Regions from separate parts of the Paenibacillus sp. FSL H7-0756 genome, predicted to be linked through region 3. Evidence: riboswitches for the same ligand, from Rfam matches in the RefSeq annotation. Region 3 holds a riboswitch; each other region holds the start of a gene.

Region 1 (5,348 bases), 3.0 Mb from region 3:
TCTTCCTGCTGGAGGACAGCGAAGTCCGCTGGAACACCTCACACTGGAAGATTACCCAAAAAGCGATAAAGGAAGCAGTGGAACAATGAGCGCGAACGTAATTGTCTATTCGACCTACGGCTGCAGCGAATGCAATCAGGTCAAGCAGCTGCTGGAGAGCAAAGGCATTCCCTTCGAGGTGCGGGATGTGATGACAAGCTCGGTCTATCAGGAGGAAGTGGAGAAGCTGGGCTTCATGGGCATTCCAGTCACTGTATCCGGGGACCGCGCAGTCAAGGGCTTCAATCTTCCTGAGCTCCAGGAGCTTATGGATGCTGCTGTTCTGTAATATACACAAAGGTGCTCTCCTCTCAAGAGGAGCAGCACCTTTTTTTTGCGATTCATTGATGTAAAATATGTATATTTATATATATCTGGAACAGGAGGACTGATCAATTGAACTGGCTACAAGATGAGCAGGCTGCTAAATGGCGTGAAGAAGGGCAGCGTTATGCGCGCGACGTTAACCAATTCGTACATAAAGGACTGACTGAAGGCTGGGACAAAGCGGGAAATGAACCCGCAGAGGATACACGCGGTGCCCTCGCTGCCAAAATCTATAAGATGATTCGGGGAGCTAATGAGCGCGGTGAGATTGCTGAGCTGCGGGCGCAATTGCCGGCGGCAACGTGGCCGCTCTCCGGCCACTTTCAGAAGGAGATGCAGGCGATCCGCAGTATCCATTTCATCAGTGATGATGCTGTGGTATTCAGCACCGGCACCCCTTGGGAGAAGAAAGCAGTTGTGGCTGTACATAAGGATGTTATTTCCGTATTCGGCGAGTATAGCCTGGTTGGGGCATCTCCTGATAATCAGTTCTATGCGCTCGCCGGAACTCAGGGGATTACCATTATGCATTCTATGAACAGCACACTTCAGGGTACAGTTGTAGCCACCCTCTCATGGCGTGAGCTGAATGGAACGATTCAAGCACTGGACCCGGACTTTCCCGTCTTGGACATAGAGAGCCTGGACCAGGCGTTACCCTTGGAGCAGGTCATTCCTTTTAACGGGGGCGGGGCGTTATTGCTTGTTACGAGCCAGGGGATTTTCCTGGTCCAGCAATCGCAGGAGAAGCCCTGGGAGGTGAAGCTGCTGCATCCGGATCTCGAAGAATATAAAGCAGATGAGCTGGAGCATATTGAAATTGACATGCCGCATGGTGCCGTCTCTCCGGATGGAAGATGGATTGCCTATGGCAGCCAGGGCAGTGATCATCTTTTATATGACACAACTTCAGGGCAGGTTCACCTATTCAATCCGGAATCCAGTTACCCGCACTATACAATATTTACAAAGGACCAGCATAGCGTATGGTACAATTCCTGCCACTTCTATAATGGCGTTACCCTTGCCGTTCCCCTTGAAGATGTGGAAGGAGGAGAACTCCCGGCAGATCAGGAATATCCGCTTGTTAACGAGGAAGCCCGGGTGTATGCGGCGGCAGCGCTGAAGAATGGTGTTGTGATTGGCGATGCCTATGGCTACTTGAGGCTCATTGATGCAGAGGGGCGGGAGCTGTGGCGTTATTATGCCGGAAGCACTATTTCAGGCTTAGCTGTCAATCGGGATGAGACTCTGCTGGCTGTAGGGACTTATGGAGGGATGCTGCACTTCCTGGACCTTCATGCAGCGCAGCGAAGCAACTATGCGATTACAACAGGAACCGTTCGTGAGGTGAAGCGGATCATTGCCTGGAAGAATCAGAAGGTTCCGCTGTGGTGGTAGTCTAATACAAGGGGCCTTCATCCCCACCGCCGTCTGCCAAAAATAAAAAACAGCGCTTGAGCGAGATAAATGGCAGATAATCTGCTACAAATGTGAGTTTTGGCTTCCCTATGCACAGCCATTCAGCCATTTGCTGAAAATAAGGCGAATAGCACTCTTTTCCATTTTTACAACCCACCTCCGAAAAGTGTATGATTCGTGTTGAAAGCAAATGAGTGTATTCATGAAAATGAGCAATGCATGCACGCTGAATTTCCGTCATGTGGAAAACGGGGGAACCATCCGGCCGTCTGGCCGACTTGGGGTGAATCCGAAGGAGAATGCCACGCGCAGGTCTCCGGCAGGTAGGGCGACTCTCACCGTCCGAATCCGACAGCTAACCTCGTAAGCGTAAGGAGAGAGCCCTGATCCGCCAAGCTTTTGTGCCAGGCGTCTTATGCCTGTTACCCAAAACCGCAGGCAGAGGTCCTCCTCTGCCTGCGGTTTTTTGCGCACTGGAATGAACTGCACAGTATAGATTCAGAAAGGAACGTGACCACATGCCTGACCCCTTACCGCCCAAACTAACAGCTGCTGCCGGATTCAACCACTACACCCAGCAATATAGCGGGCCCGTCTATGCGCTTAGCTGTCTGCTGCTGGAAAAAGGCGCCCGTGCCGAACAAGCAACCACCGCCACCTTCGTGGCACTCCATCCACTATGGCTGAAGGGCAGCCTCTCCGGGGACGGTGCTGCTGCGGCTGCCTACAGAGAGTGCATCCGCCAATGTGCCATGCTCACCCGGGATCGTAGCCGCTGCGCTCCTGCCCTGCTTAAATGGGACGATCATGTCGCCAGTGCCTTATGGTACGGCATCCAGCTCCCCCTGCCCGACATCAGCCTGATCCTGGAGTGCAGCATTCCCGAGCTGAAGGCCCGGCTAAGAGGAATACGCGAACAGATGGCAGCCGCACATTCGGCCTTGCCTGCGGTCCACCGCCCTTCGGCGGGATGAGTCGGGGGATTAGCATGGGCTATAGGAATGAGTGCGGCGGAATGAGTTGGATGTGGCGGAATCAGGATACGGATGCGGCAGAAGGAGTCTGATGTGGCGGGCGGGCTGCGGACTACAGATCCGCTATTTTGGCAAATGGGACCATTCTGAAGTCCATGCGGACTGAGAGGCGCTTAATGTACCCATGCCTCATTTTTCGCTCCACCCAGCCTCTTAACGTCCTCTCAGTCCGCAACGGGGAGATAATCGGTCTTTTCACAAAATAAGGGCCTCTGAGTCCGCCTACAAAACAAAAAAGCCGCGACATCCGCCGCGACTTAGTCCTTGACTCTCAGCACCAGCACGCACCCATACTGTGCCTGGCTCACCTTACATAGCTCAACCATCCGATGCATCGATCCAGTCTTCGCCAACCGTCCATTACCTAGAACTCAGCTCTTGCCTTTCCCACTCCTACCATCCTTACCGCCCTTGGCAAACCGCCAAAAGGCCATACAGCAGCCGAGCAATCCGGCTCCCAGCATAAGGGTCTGTAACGCCCCCAGCCAAGCCGACTGCTCCGAGGGGATCAGGCTGCTGATAATGATGAGCAGGATCGAGGCCGCGACCAGCACGGGGGTTTGTCTACTTTTCTTCACAACCATTCACCACTCCTGTTAGTAATTCTTAACTCTATAGTACTCAAAATCAGCGAAGGAGTCATGCTGGTGGGCATCCACGGAACCGATGAAATTGAACAAGCCTGTAAATCCGCCAATCTCCCCGGGCTCTCCGTTCACGCCTTCATCCGACAAATAGAGAGCATCGATATTCTCTACAAAAGCTTGCCAATCCCCGTTATCCCTGAAGCGGTAAAGGATACTCGCGATGCCTGAATGATAGATAAGCTTGAGCTCTGCTGTGTCTTCAGGGACTGGAATGTAATGGTGGACCAGCTCAATACGTTCTCCCAGCTTGGCCTGTAGTACAGATAGAACGGTGCCCTCTGATTCGGAGTGGGTCAAGTGAACGTACAGCCAATTATTCGAATCATAGTATAGCCCCATCCCCGCCGTTTCCGAATAATGATCGGGATGAAACTCCACCTTGGTCTGAACTTCATAATGGAGGGAGGTTGCACGCGTGGCCAACATCGCCGGATTAATCTGTGAGAAGAATGAATTCTCTCCATGAATGCGTAAGTAACCCGGACGTTCAACCGTATTCACCCATGCTGCTTGCTGCTCCCGGTATGGAGTCAGAAAGTGAATATCATAGTGCTCCTGGTTAAAATCATCAAATACGTCATGAGAGAGTCTGTCCCCCTCTAGTTCAACACCTGCTAACCCCTCAACTTCCATTTTGGCTACATTCGATCCATCCTTCATTTCCAGCCAGCCAGCCTCTGTCCAATGCATTTTTTGAATCGAGGTTTCGCGGCCTAATGGATTCAGTAGCGTTCCTTCCACTGGCCGTGACATTAGATGGGCAATGTACCATTCGCCTGTTTGGGTTTGAACTAATGAGCCGTGACCTGCTTTTTGCATGATTGAACCTGGATTATACATCTCAAAATGCCCGGCATCCGGATTACCCAGTGAAAATAAATGGCGCGGCGAGGAGGTGATGATCGGCTCCCCCGACGGATGCGGTTCATAGGGACCAAATATATGCTCCGCACGCCCAATCTCAACACCATGAGCATAACCCGTTCCGCCAGCTGCTAATAGCAGATAGTACATATCTCTATATTTATAGATCTGCGGTGCTTCAGCACAGCCGCGGCTGGTGAAGCCTTGCGTCACACGGTGCCATTGTCCAACCAGCTTCCCCGCATTCAAATCAAATTCAGCGATCACAATATGTCCAGGCGCTTGGTACCCTTCACGGGTCTCCCATTCAAGAATGGACACAAAGTGTTTGCCATCTTCATCATGGAAAAGCGCCGGATCGAACCCTATGGATGTCAGATAGATGGGCTCCGACCAAGGGCCATGGATATCTTCCGCCCACATGGCATAGGAATCCGAGTTGAATTCACGGCCTGCCATGTTTAACATATGAGAATAGGCTAACCAGTACCGCTTCGTCCTGGAATCATAGGATAGATGCGGCGCCCAGATCCCGGCTGGAGTATTTGTCCCCCTTAGATTGACTTCCCCTTTATTCAGTGCGAAGGCAGTCAGCTCCCAATTGGCCAGATCTGTTGATTGGAAAATTTGAATGCCGGGATTCCAGTGAAACGTGGATGTCGCAATATAATACACATCATCCACTCTAATAATAGAGGGATCTGGTGCCATTCCAGGGATTATAGGATTATTAATCTTCGTCATTGATTTGCTTCCCTTCGCTGTTTAGCCATATTATTTACCCTTTTCCTATTGTCTATGTATATTATAATAACTAGTAACGTCCTTATGCGATGGGATGATTACGGCTAGATTTACCCAGATCAAAGGCAGGTGCTGCAAATTGGAACATAGGAATAGCCAGCTCACAGGTGCACAGACGCTGCTGCTGCCGCGCATTGATTGGAATATACGTTTTTTTGGCGCACATACACAGACCGTTCCTGCCGATTGGAGCATGATGACAGAATCCCAC
Region 2 (5,348 bases), on a different contig from region 3:
CTTACCAAAGTAGGACTATATGCCATTATCCGCACGTTCACCCTGATGTTTGTGAATGATACCAGTCTCACGCATAGTTTGATCGCCTGGATGGCTGCGGCAACCATGATTCTGGGCAGCATAGGGGCAGTGGCCTACAAGGATATCCCTCGGATTCTTAATTATAATGTCATTATTAGTGTCGGATTTGTGGCTTTCGGGCTTGCTGCAGGTACCGGGGATTCGCTGAACGGAGTCATCTTCTATCTGCTTCACGATATGCTGGCTAAAGGGCTCCTGTTTATACTGGGCGGATTAATCATCTCCGCAGCAGGAACAGATCGTTTGAGTGGAATGGGAGGCATGATTAAGAAATACCCGCTCCTGGGCTGGATGTTCTTTATATTGACCCTTGCTCTGGTGGGGATTCCGCCGCTGAGCGGTTTTGCCGGAAAGCTGCTGATCATCCGCGGAGCTTTGGATGCCGGTATGCTGACACTGTCTCTTATCGGTCTCGGCTCAAGCTTTATGGTGCTGTATTCCTTAATCAAGATGTTCAGGCTGGCCTTCTGGGGAAATGAACCTCAGAGAGAACTGCCTGCTGTGAACCTGAAGAGAGCTTCTGCTGTCGCCGCTGCACTGCTTGTGCTTGTCATTGCAATGGGTATTGGAGCAGATGCTCTATATGCCTATGTAGCACAGGCCGGAGAGGTTCTGGCTTCACCTGCGGAATACATTCAAGCCATACTGAAGGAGTAGATATAATGGCTCTACAATTCTTGTTTAATCTGTTAGTTGCTTTATTGTGGATGGCAATCAATAATAGCAGCTCCGGCGCCACTTTTCTTATCGGGTTTCTGCTCGGCATAGGGATGCTGCTGTTATTCAGAAGATCCAAGCCTCAGGCCCGGCCATTTTATTTAAAACGCCTATGGTCCATATTCAAGCTGCTGCTGATCTTTATCCGCGAATTGACCATCTCGAACTTTGTGGTAATTTATCATATTCTTCGTCCGAAGCTGGCGATCCGCCCTGGAATATTCGCCTATGAGACGGCGTTAACCTCAGCCTGGGAAGTTACACTGTTGTCTTGTCTAATATGTCTGACTCCTGGCACGCTGACCCTTGATGTGTCGAGGGATGGGAAGACCCTATTTATTCATGCCATTGACATCAAAGATGCTGAGGAAATGGTGAAGCAGATCCGGGGTAATTTCGAACAAGTGATCATGGAGGTGACCCGCTGATGGTCTCCGTACTATTAACTACCGCATTGATCATTCTGGGAATGGCCATACTCGCGTGCCTGTTCCGGCTTCTGAAAGGACCTACCCGTTCGGATAGGGTGGCCGCCCTAGATACGATAGGCATTCATGTACTGGCTATGATTACTGTCATTAGTATGCTGCTGGATACCCGCAATTTTCTTGAGGTAATTCTGGTTATAGGTATTCTGACGTTTATTGGAACCACTGCACTCGCAAGGTATATCGAACGTGGGGTTGTTGTGGAAGAAGGAGGGGAACTGCATGACAGGTGAGTTGTTTAGCTCGATTCTAGTGGTGCTGGGCGCCATTTTTTGCGGCATCAGTGCCTTTGGCCTGATCCGGCTGCCCGATGTCTATCTGCGTTCACATGCGGCCACCAAAAGCGCAACGTTCGGGGTGTTATGTTTACTGGGCGGCGGCTTCCTTTACTTTTGGTTCAAAGATGGAGAGATCAGTGTCAAGCTGCTGCTGGCGATTCTTTTTGTATTCATCACTTCGCCGGTCGCAGGCCATCTAAATGGCCGGGCGGCCTACCGTTCGGGCGTTCCCTTGTGGAAAAACAGCGTACAGGATGATCTGCTGACCCATAAGGAAAGAAGTAAGGAGCAATCTGAGAAATGATATTTGCCGCTGAATTCCTGTAAAGGAAACGGGGGAACCAAAAGTTCCGGGGTGAATCTCGAGAATATCGAGTAGGGCTACTCAGGTCCGAATCCGTCAGCTAACCCCGTAAGCGTTCATGAGAGGGGAATCCTGCAGTGCCTATTGTTGATGTCAACGGAACAACCTTGTATTATGAGATATCGGGTAGCGGTCTGCCCATCGTTTTTATCCATGATTATTCGACCTCCCACCATCTTTTTGAACCACAGGCGGAATATTTCAGTAAGCGCGCGAAAGTAATTGTCTATGATCTAAGAGGAAACGGGCTGTCAGGGAAGATGAATGTTGAGATTGGCCGGATCGTAGACACTCAAGTTGAGGATCTAAAGGCATTATTAGATAAGCTGGATGTAGAAAAGATTGTAATTGTAGCCTGCTCCAGTGGAGCTATACTTGCCCAGAAGTTCGCCTATCTATTCCCTGAGCGGGTGATTACCATGATTTTGGTGGATAGTTATTTTCAAGGTGATTACTCTGCTAGCGGAAGTAAGTTGAAAGAAGCGTTGCAGTTCTGTGCCTGGATTTCTCATTATCTCCCTGCTGAAATGTTTATCAAGCCTTTACGTATCACCTATCACAGATGGCTCTTGGCTTACCATATCTTGAGAAAAGAGCTTATGCATAAACGGACGACAGAATGGATTAAGCAACGCATGGCGTTGAAGTATTCGGACGGTTACGGGTTTGCGCTGCGGCTGCAAATTCCGGTGCTGATCGTGTCAGGTAATCACAATGAGCGGGTGTTAGAGCAAGTTAAAAAAACAGCGGCTAAGTATCCCAAAGCTCATTTAGCGATCATCGAGAATGCCATGTATCCTAGTCACCTATGTCAACCGCAATTATTTAACCGGCTTTTGCTCGATTATCTAAAGGATCAACAGTGTTTTCAACAAGAGCTACCTGGCTGATACTCTCACTGGACACACACCCTTGAAGGTGACGCAGCGCTGTTTATTTACGAAAAGAATCATTACAGGAGCCAGTGATATGTTTACAAAAAGGTACCTTTGGTTTACTCGAAAACTCAGTCTAACCTCATCAAGAATTATTCTTTTAGGTTTTGCTGTAACCATCATTCTGGGGACAATTATGTTGTCCTTACCGGTATCTTCATCCACCGGAACTAGTGTGGGATGGCTAAATGCATTATTTACCTCAACTTCAGCTGTGTGTGTCACTGGACTGGTGGTGCTGGATACAGGAACCGACTTCTCCAACTTTGGACAAATCATTATCCTGCTCCTCATTCAAATCGGAGGATTAGGATTCATGACGTTCAGTGTTCTAATTGCCGTAATTCTGGGGAAGAAGATTGGGCTGAAGGAGCGTTTACTCATCCAGCAATCTTCGAACTCCGTTGAAACACAAGGGGTCGTCCGGCTATCACTAAGCATTGTACTAATCTCATTTATCTTCGAAACTCTTGGGGCATTGTTGTTGACCATCCGGTGGGCGAATGACCTGGGTGTTGCCAAAGCCCTATATTATGGAATTTTCCATTCCATCTCGGCCTTTAATAACGCAGGTTTTTCATTATGGTCGGATAGTCTGAGCCGGTATGTTGGTGATCCGTTAGTCAATATTGTCATTTCATTTTTATTTATCATTGGTGGAATTGGATTTATTGTGATTCTGGATCTATACCGCAAGAGAAGCTGGAAGGCTCTGTCTTTTCACACAAAAATCGTGCTAATCACTTCAGGAGTGCTTTGTTTTGCAGGGTTTCTGGTCATATTTGTCTTTGAGCTTTTTAATACCAGAACATTTGGTACACTCACATGGGGGGAAAGAATCTGGGGTGGATATTTCCAGGGAGTGGTTACCCGCACAGCGGGTTTCAACTCCATTGATATTGGTGCGATGTTACCGGCGTCCCAGTTCTTTATGATCTTTCTGATGTTCATAGGAGCTTCATCAGGCTCGACAGGCGGGGGGATCAAGACGACCACCTTTGCGGTACTCATATTAAGCATCTTCTCAACCATCAAGGGGAATGCTGATGTGCAGCTGCTAAAAAAACGGATACCTCAAGATCTTATTTTCAGATCACTGGCTGTAATGACCATCTCCTTAGGCCTTGTTCTTGGAGCAACCTTTTTATTAACAATTACTGAATATACCCGCCATACGGATATTCTTGCTCTTTTATTTGAAGCTACATCAGCCTTTGGAACCGTGGGCATGTCCATGGGCTTAACCCCTGATCTGTCACCAATTGGTAAATGTATCATCATAGTTATAATGTATATTGGGAGACTGGGCCCTTTAACCTTAGCCTTTGCCTTGGCACAAAAAAGTGTTAAACAGAAGTACCGTTACCCAGAGGACAAGTTGCTGATTGGTTAGTAAGTAAGGAGTAGTTGGAACTGATTGAAAGGAGAAGTTCTTCCGTTTACGGGTAGAACTTCTCCTTTTTTATCTTCATTTTTATAGTAGAAGCTTCTCCATAATCATCACATCAATAAACGTTTTGTCTATAATCCCCTGCTTCTCCAATAGACCAACCTGCCGGTAGCCCATCTTCCGATACAACCCTTGACCACTCTCATTAAACGGGAAGGTAAAGAGAACGATTTTATAAAAGCTATTTTCCTTGGCCACCTTGTGCAAAGAATCCAGGAGCGAGTTGCCTACACCTTGGCCACGGAAGCGGCGATCAATGTAAACGGACAGGTCAGCTACCCCGTTATAAGCGCAGCGGAGGGAATAGGGATTCAGGGAGGCCCAGCCAATCACTTCACCTTCTCGTTCCGCTACAATAACGCTATAGCGGCCTTGATGATCTTTGAACCACGCCTCCATATAAGAGAAATCTTTCGTCTCTGTTTCAAGTGTAGCGATTCGATCCTCGATTCCCTGATTATAGATTCGGAGGATACTACCGATATCTTCTGGTGTGGCCTGACGAACAGTTAATGTAGTGATCAATTGAACATCCCCTTAAGATTGTTTTCTCGCTTTAATCACAGTAGAGACGATGTATTGCTCAACGTTCGCACCGGGAACCCAATCTTTGATAAATGTTCTGGATTCGTCTTTGGGCTCAATATGGATCTCAGTAAAGCCGCTTTCCTGAAGCATCATCTCCAGATCAGAAATGAAAGAGGCCCCGGAGATACAACCCGAATATAATTCGCCCAGGTCATTTTTGATCTCGGGGGGTAGCTCAGCTGTAGTTACAATATCAGAGATGGCCAGACGCCCTCCGGGCATAAGTACGCGATAGGCTTCACGGAATACTTGCTGCTTATCAGGCGAGAGGTTAATCACACAGTTGGAGATTATGACATTAACCGAATTGTCGGCCGCCGGAAGATGTTCAATTTCTCCCAACCTGAATTCGGTATTATTAAACTTACCTTTAATGGCATTATCTCTTGCCCGGCTAATCATCTCAGGAGTCATATCTACACCGATAACATGGCCTTGTTCACCTAC
Region 3 (5,348 bases):
GGCTTCAGCCTCGTCTACAGCGGCAGCTTCAGCGCTACTGCTGAGGTGGAGCAGTTCGGACAGACCCGTGTAAGCATCGGGATTAATCCGTTCGACTTCTCCTGGCTGCTGGAGCCGGGCCAATCCTTCCAGACCCCGGAGGCCGTGCTTGTCTATTCCAGCGAAGGCATCGGCGGCATGTCGCGCACCTATCACCGGCTGTACCGGACCCGGCTCTGCCGCGGTGTTCACCGTGATCAGGCCCGGCCGATTCTGGTCAACAACTGGGAGGCGACTTACTTCGACTTCAATGCGGACAAAATCGCAACCATCGCCAAAGCAGCAGGCCCGCTCGGCATTGAGCTATTCGTCCTTGACGACGGCTGGTTCGGCAGACGCGATAAGGACAACAGCTCGCTCGGCGACTGGTTCGAGGACCGCCGCAAGCTGCCTGAAGGTCTGGCGGATCTGGCAGACCGGGTCAATAAGGAAGGCGTACAGTTCGGTCTATGGGTAGAGCCGGAGATGGTTTCGCCGGATAGTGAGCTATACCGCAAGCACCCGGACTGGTGCCTGCATGCCGAGGGACGCCGCCGCACGGAAGGCCGCAACCAGCTGATCCTGGATCTCTCCCGCCCGGAGGTATGTGACTATCTGTATGAGACGCTAAGCGCGGTCTTTTCCAGTGCCCCGATCCGCTATATCAAGTGGGACATGAACCGTAACATGACCGAGATTGCATCAGTGAAGGCCGCCCCGGAGCGGCAAAAAGAAACCACCCACCGCTATATGCTCGGCCTGTATAATCTGCTGGAACGCCTGACCTCGCGCTTCCCTGACATTCTGTTCGAGAGCTGCTCCGGCGGCGGCGGCCGGTTCGATCCGGGCATGCTGTTCTATATGCCGCAGACCTGGACCAGCGACAACACCGATGCGGTGGAGCGCCTGGCGATTCAGTACGGCACTAGCATCGTCTATCCGGCCAGCAGCATGGGCGCGCATGTATCTGACGTTCCGAACCATCAGGTAGACCGCATTACTTCCCTCGCTACGCGCGGCGATGTGGCGATGAGCGGTAACTTCGGCTACGAGCTGGACCTCACCAGGTTCACCGAAGCCGAGAAGGACCTGGCCGCCCGGCAGATTGCCCAGTACAAGGAAATCCGCAAACTGGTGCAGCAAGGGGATATGTACCGTCTGCTAAGTCCGTTCGAGGGCAGCGGTGAGACCGCCTGGATGTTCGTCAGCGAGGACAAGACCGAGGCCTTCGTCGCTTACTTCCGTGTACTCGCGAGACCTAATCCGCCAATCTCGCGCCTTACGCTCAAGGGACTGAATCCGGAGCTGGATTACGTCATCGAGACCGGGGCTGCCGGCAGCAACGAGCATGTCCACGGCGGCGCTGAAGCTGCTGCGGCAGCTGGAGGCGATAGCTCCGGTCCGTTCCAGACGGCCTTTGACGGTACACCGCTCGGCGGCGACCGCCTGATGCGCATCGGCCTTGTAGTCTCCGACCTGCGCGGAGATTACGCAAGCTGCACTTACCGCCTGAGAGCGGTGCAGCGCTGATCTACAGCTTGCTTTTCATTATAAGGCTGCTGCTTCGTACAGCTTCGTACTGCTTAAGGCATACCACAGGCGTCAGCCTCCTTTTGGAGATTGACGCCTGTTTTTTTGGTGGAGAGATGCAGTCAGGAAGGCGGCTTTGCTGCCGGTTCATTAACTACTTACTACCTCCCCCTATTCCTCATCTACTCCTGTCCATGTTCATGATCCCGGCCAAATAACCCGCTGAGCGCCTCTGTTACGTCCATGCCGGTAAGTGTCTTGGTCAGCTCAGGCACCTGGGCCATGATTTTGGCGATATCGCCGGTAATTTTGTTCACGCCAGAGGAAGCGCCGTCCTGAGAGATGACCGTGATCTTGTCTACCTTGGCTAGCGGGGAGGCGATTTTCTCAGCCAGCTCCGGCAGGATTTTCAGAAATTCCACGGTCAGGGCAGCTTGAGTGAACTGTTTGTACGCCTCAGCCTTCTTCTGTAGTGCTCCCGCTTCCGCCGCTCCGGCGAGCTGTACGATCTCTGCATTCGCCTTCCCTTTTGCCAGCTCCGCCTCTGCTGTTGCCAGTCCGCGCTTGGTTGTGGTAGCTGCCTCGGCTTCCGCCTCCAGAATCTGCCGCTGCTTGGCGGCTTCTGCTCTCATGATCGTCGCCTGATTCTCCGCCTGGGCAGGCTTGATTACCGTCGCCTCCAGCTCCTTCTGCTTCAGCTCGACCTCAATCTCCCGGACTGTGCGGTTGGCTTCGGCCTCCATCTGAGTGATTTTCACCTGTTCCGTAACCAGTGACTGCTTGATCTTGTTCTGCTGCAATTCGTACGCCAGATCCGCTTGCGCCTTCTTCACCTCGGTCTCCAGCTTGAAATCCGCCTGCTTAATATTCAGCTCCTTCTCGAACAGGGATTCCTTCGCACGGGCGGCGGTTCCCGCTTCTATGGTCGCCTGATGGGCATTGGCTTTGGCAATGGAGGATTCCTTCTCCGCTTCGGCCTGCTTGATCTGAATGTCGCGTTCGGCTTCGGCCTTGGCAATACTGGCGTCGCGGCGGATACGCTCAATCTCGGGCACCCCCATATTGTCGATGTACCCTTTGTCGTCGGTAATCTTCTTGATGGTGAAGCTGACCACCTCCAGCCCCATTTTGTCGAGATCCTCTGAGCAGGTCTCCCGCATCTTGCTGTTGATTTCGTCTGGGGTCTTGAGTATGGATTCTACACTGAGCTGGCCGATGAGGCCGCGCAGATGACCCTCCACCGAATGCAAAATAATCGTCTCACGGTCCTCTTCCGGCCGGTCAATGAACTGTTCACTGGCAGTGAGAATCGCGGTTGGATCGCTTTTAATCTTAATTTGGGCGACTGCCTCCAGGTTCAGCTTGATGCCTTGACGAGAGAACATGGCCTGCGCCGGGATAACATCGAAGCTCATCAGCATCATGGAGATGGTTTTATTGTTCTGAAAGCCGGGGATGACGAACGTCCCGCCGCCCTGAACCACTCTTTTGCCGCCGAGACCGTATACGATCATGGCCTGATTGGGCGGAACCTTTTTATACGCGGTCACAATACTGGTTAACGCCAGCAGAATCACTACAACAATAGCTCCGGTTACATATAAAATTAACATTTGCTCCGACACTCCCCGTTAGTTATGTTCCATTTCCCGTTCGAACAGAGTGACCGCTGCGATCCCCTTATCCGTCTTCACAATAATCACCCGGTCGCCCCGCAGCAGCTGCTGGCCGGATTCCGCCCGCACGCCGATGGAGCGCATGGTCCCGTGCAGCACATACTTCATCTCTCCCACAGCCCCATCCGCTGCGGCGATGCTGATATACCCGAGCTGGCCGGCCGGATCATAATCCAGTTCACTCATACTGCTGTCATACCGGGTCATCACCCGTGCCAGCACGGTGTAGAGCAGAATGCCCGGCAGCAGGGCAATCAAAGTACAGACCAGCACTACGGCAAGCAATTGCATCCCGCTGTAATTGACAAGCATATACCCCGTGCCGCCCCAGACGGTGACAAACACCATCAACGGAAGAATCGGCAGGAAGCCCGGTCCACCCGCATCCCCGCCCCCGACATGCAGGTGGCCTGCCAGACCATGTCCATGAATGCTGCCGCTGAGGATAAGCAGGAGGCCCACCCAGAAGCAGACGATAAATACAGTAACGATGGTAACCCCTCCTTTCAATGTAATGTGATGATGCATTAGCTGACTATTTGGGTGATGCGGAAACAGACTAATGTGGTACATACAAGACTAATTCGTATTTAAATTGACTAATTAATGTTGTTATATGATTTAATTGTGCTTCTCTCCGTCACTATTTCCTTTAATTTTCACTTTAGGCTGCTTGGTTAGTAGGGGCTGAGACGCAACTTGGCATTGCCGGGATTCAGGTGCACTTGTGCTCTTCATTTGCTCGTTTAGCCAACATTGCCGGGATTCAGGTGCACTTGTGCTCTTCATCCTCCCACTTTCCTCTGCATTTGAGGGATTAATCCCTCTCATTTCCACCTCCAGCCCATTTTCAGCGCAATCTGAGGGATTAATCCCTCTCATTTCCGCATCCAGCCCATTTTCAGCGCAATTAGTGGGATTTATCCCTTTCCTGCACAACAAAAAGACCACAGCAGCAGCAGGGCTCTCCGTGGTCGGTTAATCGATCATGGCGCTCATCCTCTCTCTTCGAGGCTTACGGGGTTAGCTGACGGATTCGGACAGCGAGATTGCCCTACCTCACCAGAGCCATAGTAGCACGCTGGCAAGGATTCACCCCGGGTACTCAGCAGCCCATCCTTAAGCCGCCTGCACCAGTTGGTTCCCCCGTTCCCGTTACGGAATTCAGCCATTTCAAGAACAGTGTCATTTCATTCGGTTGTTGATTGAATCTTACGCCTGCAGCCATTTAATGTAAAACCTCACGGATGACAAAAGAAGCCAAAATTGCTGTCCCTTCGCGAATGAAGGCGCATTCTTCAGCTCTGCTCTTATCCGCCCGGGGATTTGCTCGCGCTATCGTCTGTTTACACCAACATTACTCATCCTCTCACTTACTCACCTACTCACTTACTCACCTAGTCATCTACTCATCTACTCATCTACTCACCTACTCACCTACTCACCTACTCACCTACTCACCTACTCACCTACTCACCTACTCACCTACTCACCTACTCATCTACTCACCTACTCATCTACTCACCTACTCATCTACGTACCTACGCACTTACTCGCCTACTCCACCATTTCTCATTATCCTCACAATGACTTCCTCCTAACTCATCCCTCATCCCCCACCTTTTTTCTCCAGCTCATTATTACAAATTTAAAACATTCACATTTCCGTCACTCGATGCTCATTGTGCAATCTTTCCCTTTGAGCAATAATAGAATCTATAGATTCTATAGCGCCTTTAACTTTTGAAGAAAGGAGGAACGTTGAAATTTGAATTCGAAACTGAATTTGCGGGACAAAAAAAAGGAAGCCACCTCCTACGCCTTAGCCGTAGCGGCCTTCGAGCTTGCGCTTGAGCATGGCATGGACGGCTTCATTGTCGACGATGTTGTTCAGAAGGCCGGGTATTCCCGGCGGACTTTTGCGAATTACTTCTCCTGTAAAGAAGAGGCAGTCGCTGCCTACTTCATTGGCATTATTGCTGTCCAAGAGAAAGAGGAAGAAAATAACCCGCTGGCTGCTCTGCCGCCCGATGCTACACCGCTCGATGCCCTGTACAATCTGCTGAAGCTGCAATTCACCTCGGAGTTCCTGCATAAGCTGCGGCAGTTCGTCTCCCTGGCGAA

The links. A riboswitch is a leader RNA that binds a small molecule or an ion and turns the genes downstream of it on or off. The one in region 3 is predicted to bind cyclic di-AMP.
Positions count from the first base shown of each region.
Region 1: another riboswitch for cyclic di-AMP. It lies ahead of NST04_RS00790 (hypothetical protein); the one in region 3 lies ahead of NST04_RS13780 (hypothetical protein).
Region 2: another riboswitch for cyclic di-AMP. It lies ahead of NST04_RS19415 (alpha/beta fold hydrolase); the one in region 3 lies ahead of NST04_RS13780 (hypothetical protein).

Region 1 is NZ_JBBOVT010000001.1:181,421-186,768, forward strand. Features, by position in the region: gene ytxJ (bacillithiol system redox-active protein YtxJ) at 1-89, shown strand, start outside; gene NST04_RS00775 (glutaredoxin family protein) at 86-328, shown strand; gene NST04_RS00780 (WD40 repeat domain-containing protein) at 436-1,767, shown strand; gene NST04_RS00785 (hypothetical protein) at 1,769-2,029, opposite strand; cyclic di-AMP (ydaO/yuaA leader) riboswitch at 2,003-2,172, shown strand; gene NST04_RS00790 (hypothetical protein) at 2,307-2,762, shown strand; gene NST04_RS00795 (hypothetical protein) at 3,194-3,400, opposite strand; gene NST04_RS00800 (family 43 glycosylhydrolase) at 3,419-5,077, opposite strand; gene NST04_RS00805 (AraC family transcriptional regulator) at 5,217-5,348, shown strand, end outside.
Region 2 is NZ_JBBOVT010000002.1:588,441-593,788, reverse strand. Features, by position in the region: gene NST04_RS19435 (Na+/H+ antiporter subunit D) at 1-738, shown strand, start outside; gene NST04_RS19430 (Na+/H+ antiporter subunit E) at 744-1,226, shown strand; gene NST04_RS19425 (Na(+)/H(+) antiporter subunit F1) at 1,226-1,519, shown strand; gene mnhG (monovalent cation/H(+) antiporter subunit G) at 1,509-1,868, shown strand; cyclic di-AMP (ydaO/yuaA leader) riboswitch at 1,866-1,998, shown strand; gene NST04_RS19415 (alpha/beta fold hydrolase) at 2,006-2,818, shown strand; gene NST04_RS19410 (TrkH family potassium uptake protein) at 2,898-4,256, shown strand; gene NST04_RS19405 (arsinothricin resistance N-acetyltransferase ArsN1 family A) at 4,338-4,835, opposite strand; gene NST04_RS19400 (arsenite methyltransferase) at 4,851-5,348, opposite strand, start outside.
Region 3 is NZ_JBBOVT010000001.1:3,160,417-3,165,764, reverse strand. Features, by position in the region: gene NST04_RS13790 (alpha-galactosidase) at 1-1,548, shown strand, start outside; gene NST04_RS13785 (flotillin family protein) at 1,731-3,161, opposite strand; gene NST04_RS13780 (hypothetical protein) at 3,180-3,734, opposite strand; cyclic di-AMP (ydaO/yuaA leader) riboswitch at 4,222-4,404, opposite strand; gene NST04_RS13775 (TetR/AcrR family transcriptional regulator) at 4,993-5,348, shown strand, end outside.